Regions from separate parts of the Staphylococcus schleiferi genome, predicted to be linked through region 2. Evidence: a T-box and tRNA genes for the amino acid it is inferred to sense, from the RefSeq annotation. Region 2 holds a T-box; the other holds one or more tRNA genes.

Region 1 (7,068 bases), 1.3 Mb from region 2:
ACTTACACATTTGTTCTTCCCTAACAACAGAGCTTTACGATCCGAAGACCTTCATCACTCACGCGGCGTTGCTCCGTCAGGCTTTCGCCCATTGCGGAAGATTCCCTACTGCTGCCTCCCGTAGGAGTCTGGACCGTGTCTCAGTTCCAGTGTGGCCGATCACCCTCTCAGGTCGGCTACGTATCGTCGCCTTGGTAGGCCGTTACCCCACCAACTAGCTAATACGGCGCGGGTCCATCTATAAGTGACAGCAAGACCGTCTTTCACTGTTGAACCATGCGGTTCAACATGTTATCCGGCATTAGCCCCGGTTTCCCGGAGTTATTCCAGTCTTATAGGTAGGTTACCCACGTGTTACTCACCCGTCCGCCGCTAACTTCAAAGGAGCAAGCTCCTCGTCCGTTCGCTCGACTTGCATGTATTAGGCACGCCGCCAGCGTTCATCCTGAGCCAGGATCAAACTCTCCATAAAAGAAGTAAGCTTGATATAGCTCGTTTGATTGATTAAGTCAATCACTCTTTAAAGTACGTTGAAGTACTCAAATTATCGGAATTAACGTTGACATATTGTCATTCAGTTTTCAATGTTCATTCAAGAAAATAATGGTGGAGACTAGCGGGATCGAACCGCTGACCTCCTGCGTGCAAAGCAGGCGCTCTCCCAGCTGAGCTAAGCCCCCAAGATTTTTAAGAAGTCGGGAAGACAGGATTTGAACCTGCGACCCCTTGGTCCCAAACCAAGTGCTCTACCAAGCTGAGCTACTTCCCGTATATTTAAAATGGCGCGCCCGATAGGAGTCGAACCCATAGCCTTTTGATCCGTAGTCAAACGCTCTATCCAGTTGAGCTACGGGCGCTAAATAATAATGGTGCCGAGGACCGGAATCGAACCGGTACGGTGATCTCTCACCGCAGGATTTTAAGTCCTGTGCGTCTGCCAGTTCCGCCACCCCGGCAAAATAATGGAGCAGAAGACGGGATTCGAACCCGCGACCCCGACCTTGGCAAGGTCGTATTCTACCGCTGAACTACTTCTGCTCGATAGTATTTTGAATGATGAGCCATAGAGGATTCGAACCTCTGACCCTCTGATTAAAAGTCAGATGCTCTACCAACTGAGCTAATGGCTCATGAAATGGTGCCGGCCAGAGGACTTGAACCCCCAACCTACTGATTACAAGTCAGTTGCTCTACCAGTTGAGCTAGGCCGGCAAATGGTGGAGAATGACGGGTTCGAACCGCCGACCCTCTGCTTGTAAGGCAGATGCTCTCCCAGCTGAGCTAATTCTCCGTTATCATTGCCTGGCAACGTCCTACTCTCGCGGAACGTCAGTCCGACTACCATCGGCGCTAAAGAGCTTAACTTCTGTGTTCGGCATGGGAACAGGTGTGACCTCTTTGCCATTGTCACCAGACAATAATTTTTTTATTAAGTAGCTCGTTTTGGCTACCTTATTATAATACAATTTTTGTAAATACTTTTCAATAGTTAATTTTACACTTTGTTTAAGTTTTTTACAAACAGTTTAAATAAGTTTGTCACTGAATTTGACGACCTTTATATATTAATCAATTCTTGCAATAAAGTCAACATTTTTTCGTAACTTTTTTATATTTTTTTCATCTTCAACTTTTATTGAGATAAAAACCATTGATATAGCTCTTTTAAAGCCATTTTCTTTGTATCGATAACCGCTTCAACACAACATTCTAACGCAGCGTTTATCAAAAAAAGCGCCTTTCTAACTTAAAAAGGATTAGCACTATAAAAATAGAGTGAGACAAAGTTCAAATTGACTCCCTTGCCTCACCCTTGCCAATATTATTTCAATATTAAGGATGTACTAAGCATACACACTGATTAAAACGTCTAACCGCAGTTCATTTATGCTGCTTCAATTTATTTTTGACGCATGTAAGGGAATAATAATACGTCTCTGATCGATGGTGAGTTTGTCAATAACATCACAAGACGATCGATACCGATACCTAATCCGCCTGTTGGTGGCATTCCGTATTCTAACGCTTCAATGAAATCTTCATCCATTTCATGCGCTTCATCGTTACCTTGTTCTTTTTCAACAAGTTGCGCTTCAAAACGTTCACGTTGATCGATTGGATCATTAAGCTCTGTGAAAGCATTCGCATGCTCACGACCTACAATGAATAGTTCGAAACGATCTGTGAATCTCGGATCTTCTGGGTTTTTCTTCGCTAATGGCGAGATTTCAATTGGATGACCATAAATAAATGTCGGTTGAATTAAAGTTTCTTCAACTTTTTGTTCGAAAAACTCATTAAGGATATGACCATACTTCATATTTTTATCAACTTCGATGCCGTGTTCTTGGGCAAGTTGATGTGCTTCTTCATCTGATTTCACTTCGTAAAAGTCTACGCCGGTAGCTTCTTTTACAGCATCAACCATATGAAGACGACGCCATTTTGGCTCTAATTCGATTGTGTAATCGCCATATTGTACTGTTGTTGTTCCTAAAACTTTACGTGCAACATGCGCCACTAATTCTTCAGTTAAAGCCATGATATCTTTATAGTCAGCGTAAGCTTCATATAATTCAATCATTGTAAATTCAGGGTTATGACGTGTAGATACACCTTCATTACGGAAAACGCGTCCAATTTCGTAAACTTTTTCCAATCCACCAACAATCAAGCGTTTAAGGTGTAATTCAATCGCTATACGCATATAGAGTGTCGCATCTAAAGCGTTGTGATGTGTAACAAATGGGCGTGCAGCAGCACCACCTGCAATTTGATGCATCATTGGTGTTTCAACTTCTAAAAAGCCTTTATCATTTAGATAATTACGCATTTCTTGAAGGATACGGCTGCGATTAATAAACGTTTTCGTACTCTCTTCATTTGTTATTAAGTCAAGGTAGCGTTGGCGATAACGTTGCTCTATGTCTTGTAAACCATGGTGCTTATCCGGTAACGGACGTAATGCTTTTGATAGAAGTTTGAATGACTTCGCTTTTACTGAAACTTCGCCTGTGTTTGTTTTGAACATCACACCTTCAATGCCGACAATATCACCTAAATCTGCACTTTTCCAAAGATCAAATTGTTCGTCTCCAACTTGGTCTTTACGCACATAAATTTGAATTTGCCCTGTTAAGTCTTGAATATGCGCAAAACCGGCTTTACCTTTACCTCGTTTTGTCATAATACGACCTGCAATGACGGTATGACTTTCTGATTCTTTTTCTACAAGTTCTTCTTTAGAATATTGATCCCATTGCGCTTTTAATGTTTTAGCGTCTCCAGTACGATCAAACTTTTCGCCAAACGGGTCAATTCCTAAATCTCGTAACTCTTGTAATTTTTGACGGCGGACCTGCATTTGGTCATTCATTTCTTCTGTCATTCTTACCTCTCCTTTTCACTGCTTATACTTCTATTGTTTATTGTTTTCCAAGCATCTCATCACGGAATTGTATGCGTACTTCCGTCTTTTCTGCTTCTATTTTGGTTTAAAGCTTTATGCGTTTTACCATTACCTCTAATCCCTTTCAATGCTAAGAGTCAGGCTTTCGCATTCCATTACGCCAACTTTTCGTTTTTGAAACCCTCTCAACGATGTAAGCATAACCATGCATGATTAATTTTCCATCGCTATACGATTCATCGATGAATTCACCTGTCTCTCAATAATAAACGGTGTGATTTCTCATCCAAAATTCATTAATGCTTCAGGTTCAATCCTCATCAAGCATCGAAACAAGTTAACTTTTATATTTTACCACTGTTTCATCTTGTTGCACGATATTTTGAATCATTTGACCTGATCGGGGTTCAATGACGTTGGCTGCAATATCATTTAATGGAATCATCACAAATGCGCGTTCAGTCATACGTGGATGAGGAACAATCAAATCAGTCTCATCGATGACTTCATCTCCATATAATAAAATATCGATATCTATTGTGCGAGGTCCCCATCGTATTTTACGCACGCGGTGTAATTCCGCCTCTGTATTTAAGGCAACTTTTAGCAACGCTTGGGCTGAAAGTTCTGTTTTAATATGCAAACATAAGTTTAAAAAATCAGGTTGCTCTGTATATCCTACTGGCTTCGTTTCATAAATAGGTGAAATCGCGATGATTTCGATAGCTTCATTTTCACGTAATAGGCGAATCGCTTCTTTTAATTGATTTTCACGGTCACCTATATTACTTCCTAATCCTAAATATGCATCAACCATGATGGCTCACCCTTACTATTTCCACACCAACACCTTCATAATGACCTGGGATGGGCGGATTCTTTTTTGTAATTCTAACTTTTGTTTCCATTACACGATTATAGTGTGAATTTATACGTAATGCAATACGTTCCGCAAGATGTTCTAGTAAATTAGAAGGAGGACCTTCCATGATTGCTTTAACATCTTCATAGACTTCGCCGTAATGAACGGTATCTTCTACTTGATCAGATTGTCCCGCTTCTTGTAAATCCACTTTCATTTCGATATCTACTGTAAAAATTTGTCCTATTTCATTTTCCGCTGATAGTGCACCATGATAAGCATAAAAGTTTAAACCTTCTAAAAATATTTTATCTGTCATGTTCATATCCTTTCAATCCGTCCATTGCTTTAGCAAGTCGCGCATTCATCAATACGTTGTGCACACGTACACCGTGAACCCCTTTCATAATGCCATAAGCAGTTGTAGCGGCTGTACCTTCATCGCGTTCATCCACTTTATTATCATCGCCAAGCAGTAATTTAACAAAACGTTTACGGCTTGTAGCCAGCAGTACTTTATAGCCTGTAGCCACTAATTCATCTAAACGGGCCATCACTTCACGTTCTTCTTCCCTTGTTTTAGCAAAACCAATTCCTGGATCTAACCAAATTTTTGATTTTGGAATTCCTGCCAATACGGCTTTATTCGCTTGCTTTAATAGTGTTACAAGCATTTCATCCACGACAGGAACATCACGTGTACCATCGCCATTATGCATTAAAATGATGCTCGCTTGATATTGCGCCACCACTTTAAACATGCGTTCATCGTAAATACCTGCCCATTGATCATTAATGATTGTTGCGCCTTCTTTCAAGGCCGCTTCAGCCACTTCGCTTCGAAAAGTATCAACAGAAATGTCTGCATCGATACCTTTCAGTGCACTGACCACAGGGATTACGCGCTTCATTTCCTCTTCTATGCTTACATTTTCATGGCCGGGTCGAGTCGAAACACCTCCTACATCAATGATATGCGCACCTTCTTGAACCATCTGTTTGGCATGTTCGATTGCTTTATCGACTTCGCTAAACTGGCCACCATCAGAAAAAGAATCTGGTGTGACATTCAATATACCCATAATTTGAGTTTGCTGCATAGGAATCCTTCCTTTCTGTTTGAGATAGCTCATTATACGAAAAATTCTTTTTTGAACAAATTTATTATAGCAAATTTTTCAACCAAACCCTCTTGATTCGTTCATAGCCACGTCAATATCACGTTGATGACGCTGTCTCGTCTCAATAAAGAAAACTAGAACGATGGTTTGACTTATCAAATATACATGGCAGCACAGCATCTCGTTGCCACATACCACATATTAAGCATAAAAAAGAGATTGAAGCATCGTCATTGGACGCTTCAATCTCTTTAGTCAGCTTTTATTCAAAATTGTAAAGTGGTGTAGATAAGTAACGTTCACCATTACTTGGTAATACAGTCACAACTGTTTTACCTTTACCTAATTCTTTTGCTTTTTGAATCGCAGCATAAATGGCAGCACCTGAAGAAATACCGCCTAGGATACCTTCTTCTTTAGCTACACGACGTGACGTTTCCATCGCCACTTCGTTACCCACTTTAATCACTTCGTCGTATATATCTGTATTCAATGTGCCTGGAATAAATCCTGCACCTAAACCTTGTAATTTATGTGGTCCTGGTTCTCCACCACTAAGTACTGGAGAAGCTTCTGGCTCAATCGCAACAATTTGGATATCTGGATATTTCTCTTTTAACACTTTACCGGCACCTGATAACGTACCGCCAGTTCCTACACCAGCTAAAAATGCATCAATTGTTTTACCTTCGAATTGTTCAACTAGCTCAGGTCCAGTTGTTAATTCATGCACTTTCGGATTGGCAGGGTTTTCGAATTGTTGTGGTTCGAAATAACCATGCTCTTCTTTAAGTTCTTTCGCTTTTTTAATTGCGCCTTTCATTGCTTCAGCGCCTGGTGTTAAGACTAATTCTGCACCGTATGCTTTTAATAAGTTACGACGCTCATGACTCATTGTTTCTGGCATTGTAAATACCGCTTTATATCCTTTTGCCGCACATACGAACGCTAAACCAATCCCTGTGTTTCCTGAAGTAGGTTCGACAATTGTATCGCCTGGCTTAATTTTTCCTTCTTTTTCAGCTTGTTCAATCATCGCCAATGCAATACGGTCTTTTACAGAGCCGCCTGGGTTTTGATATTCTAATTTCACATAAATATCAGCTGCATCTTCACCTGCTTGATGACGCAATTTTACCACAGGTGTTTGTCCAATAATTTCAGTTATATTCTCTACAGGTTTTCTGACCATAAGTTGATACCTCGCTTTATCAAAGTTATATTTCGTTAAATACATAGTTTTTGAATCGGATATCTTTAGTTTACCACTATTTAGACCTTTGCAAAAGCACTAATATCAATTATTCCCTGAAATACGCGTCTTTTCTTTAGAAAAATGCAAGCCCCTTCAACGATTAAAAATTTAAGAAGACATTTCAACTAATAACGCCTTAAGCTCTTCTTCGGTATAGTGATAGCGTGTTCTACAAAAATGACATTCTGCTTCTGCACCATGATCTACCTTTATCATATTCTCAATTTCTGCTTCTCCTAAACCTTTAATCGCATTTAAAAATTTATCATGTCCACATTGACATTCAAAATCAACTGGAACTGTCTCTAAAAATGTCACATTATCTTCGCCAAGTATCGTTTGTAACATTTCTTCAGGTGTCAATCCTTCGTCAATTAATTTTGAAACAGGCTTCATGCTATTAATAGCCGCTTCTAAGCGA
Region 2 (7,068 bases):
GCAACAATTGCAGGTGTTTCAATTTATGATGAATTGAAAAATGATCCTTCAAAATCACATCTAATTGAAGATATTTACGTACAAACACGTGATGCTGCATACGATATTATCAAAGCAAAAGGTGCAACGTATTATGGTGTAGCTATGGGATTAATGCACATTTCTAAAGCGATTTTGAAAAATCAAAATACAGTTTTAACAGTATCAAGTTACTTAGAAGGTGAGTATGGCCATAGTGGTGTATACACAGGTGTGCCAACAGTAATTAATGGTGAAGGCGCAACACGCATCGTTGAAACACCTTTAAATGAAGAAGAAAAAGAAAAATTTGAAAAATCAGTGAATATCTTAAAAAATATGCAACAATCTATCGATCATCTTTTTGATTAATTAAGATAAAAATTTAGACAAACGCGGACATAAGTTCTCAATTTCCAAAGAAAGTACTTCAAAAGTCATTTAGACGTTTTTTGAGGTGCTTTCTTATTTTATATATCCGTCATGACTATGGTCACCGTGAATCTATTTATGCACAATTGAAAGCGTGTTGGATTATGACATATTTAATTTACATTTATAATCATCTATGATATTTTCGGTTTGATAGAAATCATAGAAAAATAACTACAAACCTAGAATTGTCAGTGGTATTTTAAGATTTAAAATTAATTTATTACCAATAAATCAAACTTTTATACATTATGATTAAATTATAATAATTTGGGTAAAGATTCATGATAGGCAGTCTAATTGAATGGGGGCTTAATCATGGCTAAAAAGAAAAACTATCAAGTAAGCGATATTGTGTTATTAGATAATCTTCAAAAAGAGGTTGAATATATTTTTGAAGCGATTGAGGAGAAGTATCATTTATCAAAAGAAGAATTTTTGATTTTACTTACACTTTGGGATAAGGGGTCAATGACATTAAAAGACATGGATCATTATGTCAAAGTCAAAACGTACAAACGGACAAGAACTTTCAACAATCTTGTAGAGTTGAAATGGCTAGTAAAAGAAAGACCATCTGATGATGAAAGAACAGTCATTATTCATTTTAATGAAGAAAAAGAACAAGATAAACAAGAATTGATTAACTTTGCGTGTAGTGAAATTGAAAACCGAGAACAAAACTTAAAAGATTTACTGAATTCCATTATACACGGTTGCGATATATAATAAAAACGGGATTTGAGGCCATAGAACGTCTCAAATCCCGTTTTTGTTTTATCTTTTTTCAATGCCTATAATAAAAGGGGGACGATTTTGTTGATTGATGAATTCGTATTTCAAGATATGTGCTTTTTGCTGATCAAATGCTGTTAAATATTGCAATAGCGCTTGACTTTCTTCATAACCTTCATCGTGCCCAGGATATACCGCTAACACGATGATACCTTGAGGTTGCAAAAGTTCAAAAATGTGCTCTATCGCTTGAATTGTCGTTGAAGGCCGTGTGACAATAGATTTATCTCCTTTAGGTAAATAACCTAAATTAAAAAGTGCAGCATGTATGCGATTGTGATGTTTCTCTGAAATATATTGGGTAATTTTTTCATGACCCGTTTGGTAAAGTGACACATTTTTAAAATCGGCAACTTTCTTCGCGGTATTTTCAATTGCCGTTGCTTGAATGTCACAGCCATACACATGACCGGAAGGGACGGCCTGTGCTAGAAAAAGCGTGTCATAACCATTTCCACAAGTTGCATCAATTACAACGCTTTCGGGTGTAATATGACTTTGGATGAGTGATTTTGCGAATGGGAGGATACGTTCAACGATCATAGTTGTACCTGTGCTTCATAGTATTGACCTTGTACTGTACCACGTCTTTCAAGTTCAGCATCAATATCATTCAATACTTCCCATTTGTTCACACTCCACATTGGTCCAATCATTAAATCAATCGGACCATCACCTGTGATTCGATGAACGACCATTTCAGGTGGCAGTTGTTCAAGTTGGTCACACACTAAGTGAATATATTCTGTTTTAGACATAAAATTAAGTAACCCTTTTTCATACTGTTTTACCATTGGCGTTCCTTTTAATAGATGGAGAAGGTGAATCTTAATCCCTTGAACATCCATTTGTGCCACAGTTTTAGCAGTTTCCATCATCATGTCATAGTCTTCACCAGGTAGCCCATTAATAATATGAGAGCAGACATTGATATTATGTTTTCTAAGTTTAGCGACACCTTCATAGTAACAATCCATATCATGTGCGCGATTGATTAAGTCAGATGTAGACTGGTGGACCGTTTGGAGACCCAATTCGACCCATAAATATGTACGTTGATTCAATTCGGCTAAATATTCAACAACATCATCTGGTAAACAATCTGGACGTGTTCCAATGGATAAACCAACGACGCCAGGTTGTTTTAAAGCACTTTCAAATTTTTCGCGGAGCACTTCTACAGGTGCGTGTGTATTAGTGAATGCTTGGAAATAGGCAATATATTGGCCTTCATGCCATTTTTCATGCATGCGCGATTTTATTTCATTAAATTGTACTTCTATTGGATCAACACGATTACCCGCAAAGTCTCCGCTACCCGCTGCAGAACAAAATGTACAACCGCCATGTGCGACAGTTCCATCTCGATTTGGACAATCGAAGCCGGCATCGAGTGCCACTTTGAATATTTTTTGATTAAATTTATTTTTTAGAAGATAGTTTAATGTGTGATAGCGTTTTTGATTAAATGCGTATGGAAAATAAACCCCCATGATTATCGTCCTTTCAAAATTCATAATTAAAACGGATTTTTTGATACTGTGTTAAAATTCTTATTAACTGTATTTCAAGATTTTAACATATTTTAGACTAATCGTGTTATAGTGTGATTTAGAGAGAAAAGGAGTGTGTCATCAATGAAAATGCCAAAAGAAATATGGTGGCTTGTAATTGGTATGGCAATAAATATTACGGGAGCGAGTTTTTTATGGCCACTCAACACGATTTATATGAGTCAAGCTCTAGGTAAATCGTTAAGTACAGCCGGTGTTGTATTAATGGTGAATTCATTTGGTATGATAGCGGGTAACTTGTTAGGTGGAACTTTGTTTGATAAGTTGGGTGGCTATCGAACAATCATGCTGGGTACGATTATCAGTTTATGTGCAACCCTCCTATTGAATTTATTTCACGGATGGCCATGGTATGCAGTTTGGCTCATTATGCTTGGATTTGGAGGCGGTATGATTATTCCGGCTATTTATGCAATGGCAGGTGCTGTTTGGCCACAAGGTGGGAGACAAACATTTAATGCCATTTATTTAGCCCAAAATATCGGTGTTGCTTTAGGGGCAGCTTTAGGCGGTGTCGTAGCAGAACTTAGCTTTAATTATATATTTATGGCAAACCTTGCGATGTATGTTGTATTTTTCTTCATCGCTCTATTTAATTTCAACATGGATTACCATGCGACAGTTAAGCAACACGAAACGATTGAAGAAATTGCACATCTTCAGAATAAAAAGCATTTTAACGCACTTCTTTTATTGTGTGTCATGTTTGCTTGTTGTTGGATTACGTATGTTCAATGGCAAACAACGATTGCTTCATTTACACAAAGTATTGGCATTTCTATGAGTCAATATAGTTTATTATGGACCATTAACGGTGTTTTGATACTCATTGGTCAACCTTTAATTACACCCATCGTTCAATTTTTCAAAGGGCAGTTAAAAAAACAATTATATTTTGGTTTGTTCGTCTTTATATTATCCTTTTTAGTGACGAGTTTTGCCAAATCATTTTCAATTTTTGTCGTAGGTATCGTCATTATGACGTTTGCGGAAATGTTTGTATGGCCTGCTGTCCCAACGATAGCAAATGCATTAGCACCAAAGGGTCGCCAAGGTGTCTATCAAGGTATCGTCAATTCAGCTTCGACTGTCGGTAAAGCTTTCGGTCCGCTAATCGGTGGGATATTAGTAGACCTCTTTAATATGCAAGTGATGTTTTTATCTATGATAGGATTGTTAGTTATCGCAATGATTTTCTTGTCTATCTATGATAGAAAAGTGGATCCAAAGATTTTATATCATTAGCGATGCTAAAATGAGGCTTGCATATTTGTGTTAAATTTTTTAATATAGATAATGATTAAAGTCATCGGAAGCATAGTTTTAAACGGTTTCGTCTCAATGTTTATTTATAAGTGAAATGTTGAGTGGAATTGTGCTATTTTCAAGTGATTAAAATGGAGTAGTAACTTAACTGTATTTCTTAAGAGAGCTAGTGGTGGTGCGAACTAGTGAAAACATTAAGTGAACTTGCCAATGTAATTAAATAATAATTAACATCTCTAACTATTTTTAATGAAGTGCACGTTTAGCGTGAATAAGGGTGGTACCGCGGCATGAGTCGTCCCTTACCATTGAAGAATAGTTCGAGATGTTTTTTTATGAATAGGAGGATTTAGTAGTGAATTACAATCATCGAGAAATTGAAAAAAAGTGGCAAACGTATTGGTTACAAAACAAAACTTTTAAAACAGAAGATCATTTAGGTCAAAAGAAATTTTATGCATTAGATATGTTCCCATATCCTTCAGGAGCGGGTTTACATGTTGGGCATCCAGAAGGCTACACTGCAACTGACATTTTGTCACGTTATAAAAGAATGCAAGGTTACAATGTGCTTCATCCGATGGGGTGGGATGCGTTTGGTTTACCTGCAGAGCAATATGCATTAGATACGGGTAATGATCCAGCAGAATTTACGCGTACAAACATCCAAACTTTTAAAAGACAAATTCAAGAGCTTGGTTTTAGTTACGATTGGGATCGTGAATTAAGTACAACAGATCCAGACTATTATAAATGGACGCAATGGATTTTTATTCAATTGTATAAAAAAGGTTTAGCTTATATCGATGAAATTCCAGTAAACTGGTGTGAAGCATTAGGTACGGTTCTATCAAATGAAGAAGTTGTAGATGGTGTATCTGAACGTGGAGGACATCCCGTTGTACGCCGCCCTATGAAACAATGGGTGCTCCGTATTACAGAGTATGCGGATCGTTTGTTAGAAGATTTAGATGATTTGGATTGGCCAGAGTCACTTAAAGACATGCAACGAAATTGGATTGGTCGTTCAGAGGGTGCCAAAGTTATTTATAAAGAAGCGAAATCGGAAAAAGCGATTGAAGTGTTTACGACGCGACCTGATACAATCTATGGTGCCACTTTCCTAGTATTAAGTCCAGAGCATGCTTTAGTCAATGAAATAACAACGACTGAACAATCGCAAGTAGTCAAACAATATCAAGACGAAGCAGCTAAAAAATCTGATTTAGAGCGTACGGATTTAGCGAAAGAAAAAACGGGTGTCTTTACAGGTGCTTATGCGATTCATCCGATGACAGGCGAACAAATTCCAATTTGGATTGCAGATTATGTGCTCGCTTCTTATGGTACTGGCGCGGTAATGGCTGTTCCTGGACACGATGAGCGTGACTATGAATTCGCTGAGACTTTTAATTTACCAGTTAAAACAGTTATCGATAATGACGCTGACACACCTTACTATACGGGTAATGGTCCGCATATTCATTCTGAAGCGCTAAATGGTCTTGAAAATGAAGATGCGATTGCGAAAGCGATTCAACTCCTTGAAGAAAAAGGTGTCGGTGAAAAGAAAGTTAATTATAAACTTCGAGATTGGTTGTTTAGTCGTCAACGTTATTGGGGTGAACCGATTCCGATTATTCATTGGGAAGATGGTTCAATGTCAACTATACCTGAAAATGAATTACCATTATTGCTTCCTAAAACGGATCAAATCAAACCTTCTGGTACAGGTGAATCTCCATTAGCAAATATAGACGATTTCGTGAATGTTACAGATCCTGAAACAGGCATGAAAGGGCGTCGAGAAACCAATACAATGCCACAATGGGCTGGAAGTTGTTGGTATTATTTACGCTATATTGATCCTAAAAATGATCAAATGTTAGCAGACCCTGAAAAATTGAAACATTGGTTACCTGTTGATTTATATATTGGCGGCGTCGAACATGCGGTATTACACTTACTCTACGCGCGTTTTTGGCATAAAGTGCTTTATGATTTAGGTGTGGTTCCAACTAAAGAGCCATTCCAAAAATTATTTAATCAAGGTATGATTTTAGGTGAAGGTCATGAGAAAATGAGTAAATCGAAAGGAAACGTCGTAAATCCTGATGATATTATTGTTTCTCATGGGGCAGATACTTTACGACTTTATGAAATGTTCATGGGACCTTTAGAAGCTTCAATCTCTTGGAGTGAAAAAGGTTTAGATGGCTCACGTCGCTTTTTAGATCGCGTTTGGCGTTTATTCGTAAATGAAGATGGTACATTAACAGATAAAGTTGTTGAAGATGAGACGCCGGCATTACAAAATGTTTATCATCAAACAGTTAAAAAAGTAACGGAAGACTTTGAATCTCTTAACTTTAATACAGCAATCAGTCAATTAATGGTATTTATCAATGATTGTTATAAAGCAGAGACGATTTCTCGTGCTTATGTAGAAGGTTTTGTTAAAATGCTAGCACCGATTGCACCACATTTAGGGGAAGAATTGTGGTCAATTTTAGGACATGAGACAACGATTACTTACCAACCATGGCCTAGTTATGATGAATCCCTTCTTGAAGCTGCAGTTGTTGAGATTGTACTACAAGTCAACGGCAAAGTGCGTGCGAAAGTTGAAATTCCTAAAGATCTGTCAAAAGAAGAAATGGAACAAATGGCATTAGCTAATGACAGTGTAAAAACAGTAATTGAGGGTAAAGAGATTAAGAAAGTGATTGCGGTTCCGCAAAAACTTGTTAATATTGTTGCGAAATAATTGAAAGGATGAGAAAGCGTGAAAGAGATCAGTGTCGATCAATTAAAAGAAATGATTATGAGCTCAGAACCTGTTCATGTCATCGATGTTCGTGAAGATGAAGAGGTTGCGATGGGAATGATTCCTGAAGCGGAGCATATTCCAATGAATCAGATTCCTGAAAAGCTCGAAGATTTTAATAAAAATACAACATATTATGTCGTTTGCGCTGGGGGC

Evidence for each region. The T-box of region 2 lies ahead of leuS (leucine--tRNA ligase). A T-box ahead of a tRNA ligase gene usually reads a tRNA of that ligase, here a tRNA-Leu.
Region 1: it encodes a tRNA-Leu, which carries the amino acid that the T-box ahead of leuS (leucine--tRNA ligase) is inferred to sense. The anticodon was not compared.

What each region holds. Positions count from the first base shown of each region.
Region 1 is NZ_CP094712.1:2,338,986-2,346,053, forward strand. It holds rRNA gene MUA40_RS11080 (16S ribosomal RNA) at 1-472, opposite strand, end outside; tRNA gene MUA40_RS11085 (tRNA-Ala) at 605-680, opposite strand; tRNA gene MUA40_RS11090 (tRNA-Pro) at 696-769, opposite strand; tRNA gene MUA40_RS11095 (tRNA-Arg) at 781-857, opposite strand; tRNA gene MUA40_RS11100 (tRNA-Leu) at 868-956, opposite strand; tRNA gene MUA40_RS11105 (tRNA-Gly) at 964-1,038, opposite strand; tRNA gene MUA40_RS11110 (tRNA-Lys) at 1,058-1,130, opposite strand; tRNA gene MUA40_RS11115 (tRNA-Thr) at 1,137-1,212, opposite strand; tRNA gene MUA40_RS11120 (tRNA-Val) at 1,216-1,291, opposite strand; rRNA gene rrf (5S ribosomal RNA) at 1,301-1,415, opposite strand; gene lysS (lysine--tRNA ligase) at 1,901-3,388, opposite strand; gene folK (2-amino-4-hydroxy-6-hydroxymethyldihydropteridine diphosphokinase) at 3,747-4,226, opposite strand; gene folB (dihydroneopterin aldolase) at 4,219-4,590, opposite strand; gene folP (dihydropteroate synthase) at 4,580-5,371, opposite strand; gene cysK (cysteine synthase A) at 5,655-6,584, opposite strand; gene hslO (Hsp33 family molecular chaperone HslO) at 6,756-7,068, opposite strand, start outside.
Region 2 is NZ_CP094712.1:1,081,785-1,088,852, forward strand. It holds gene MUA40_RS05080 (L-lactate dehydrogenase) at 1-390, shown strand, start outside; gene MUA40_RS05085 (transcriptional regulator, SarA/Rot family) at 769-1,179, shown strand; gene mnmM (tRNA 5-(aminomethyl)-2-thiouridylate-methyltransferase MnmM) at 1,228-1,788, opposite strand; gene mnmL (tRNA modification radical SAM protein MnmL/YtqA) at 1,785-2,738, opposite strand; gene MUA40_RS05100 (MDR family MFS transporter) at 2,883-4,064, shown strand; T-box leader at 4,203-4,391, shown strand; gene leuS (leucine--tRNA ligase) at 4,441-6,852, shown strand; gene MUA40_RS05110 (rhodanese-like domain-containing protein) at 6,871-7,068, shown strand, end outside.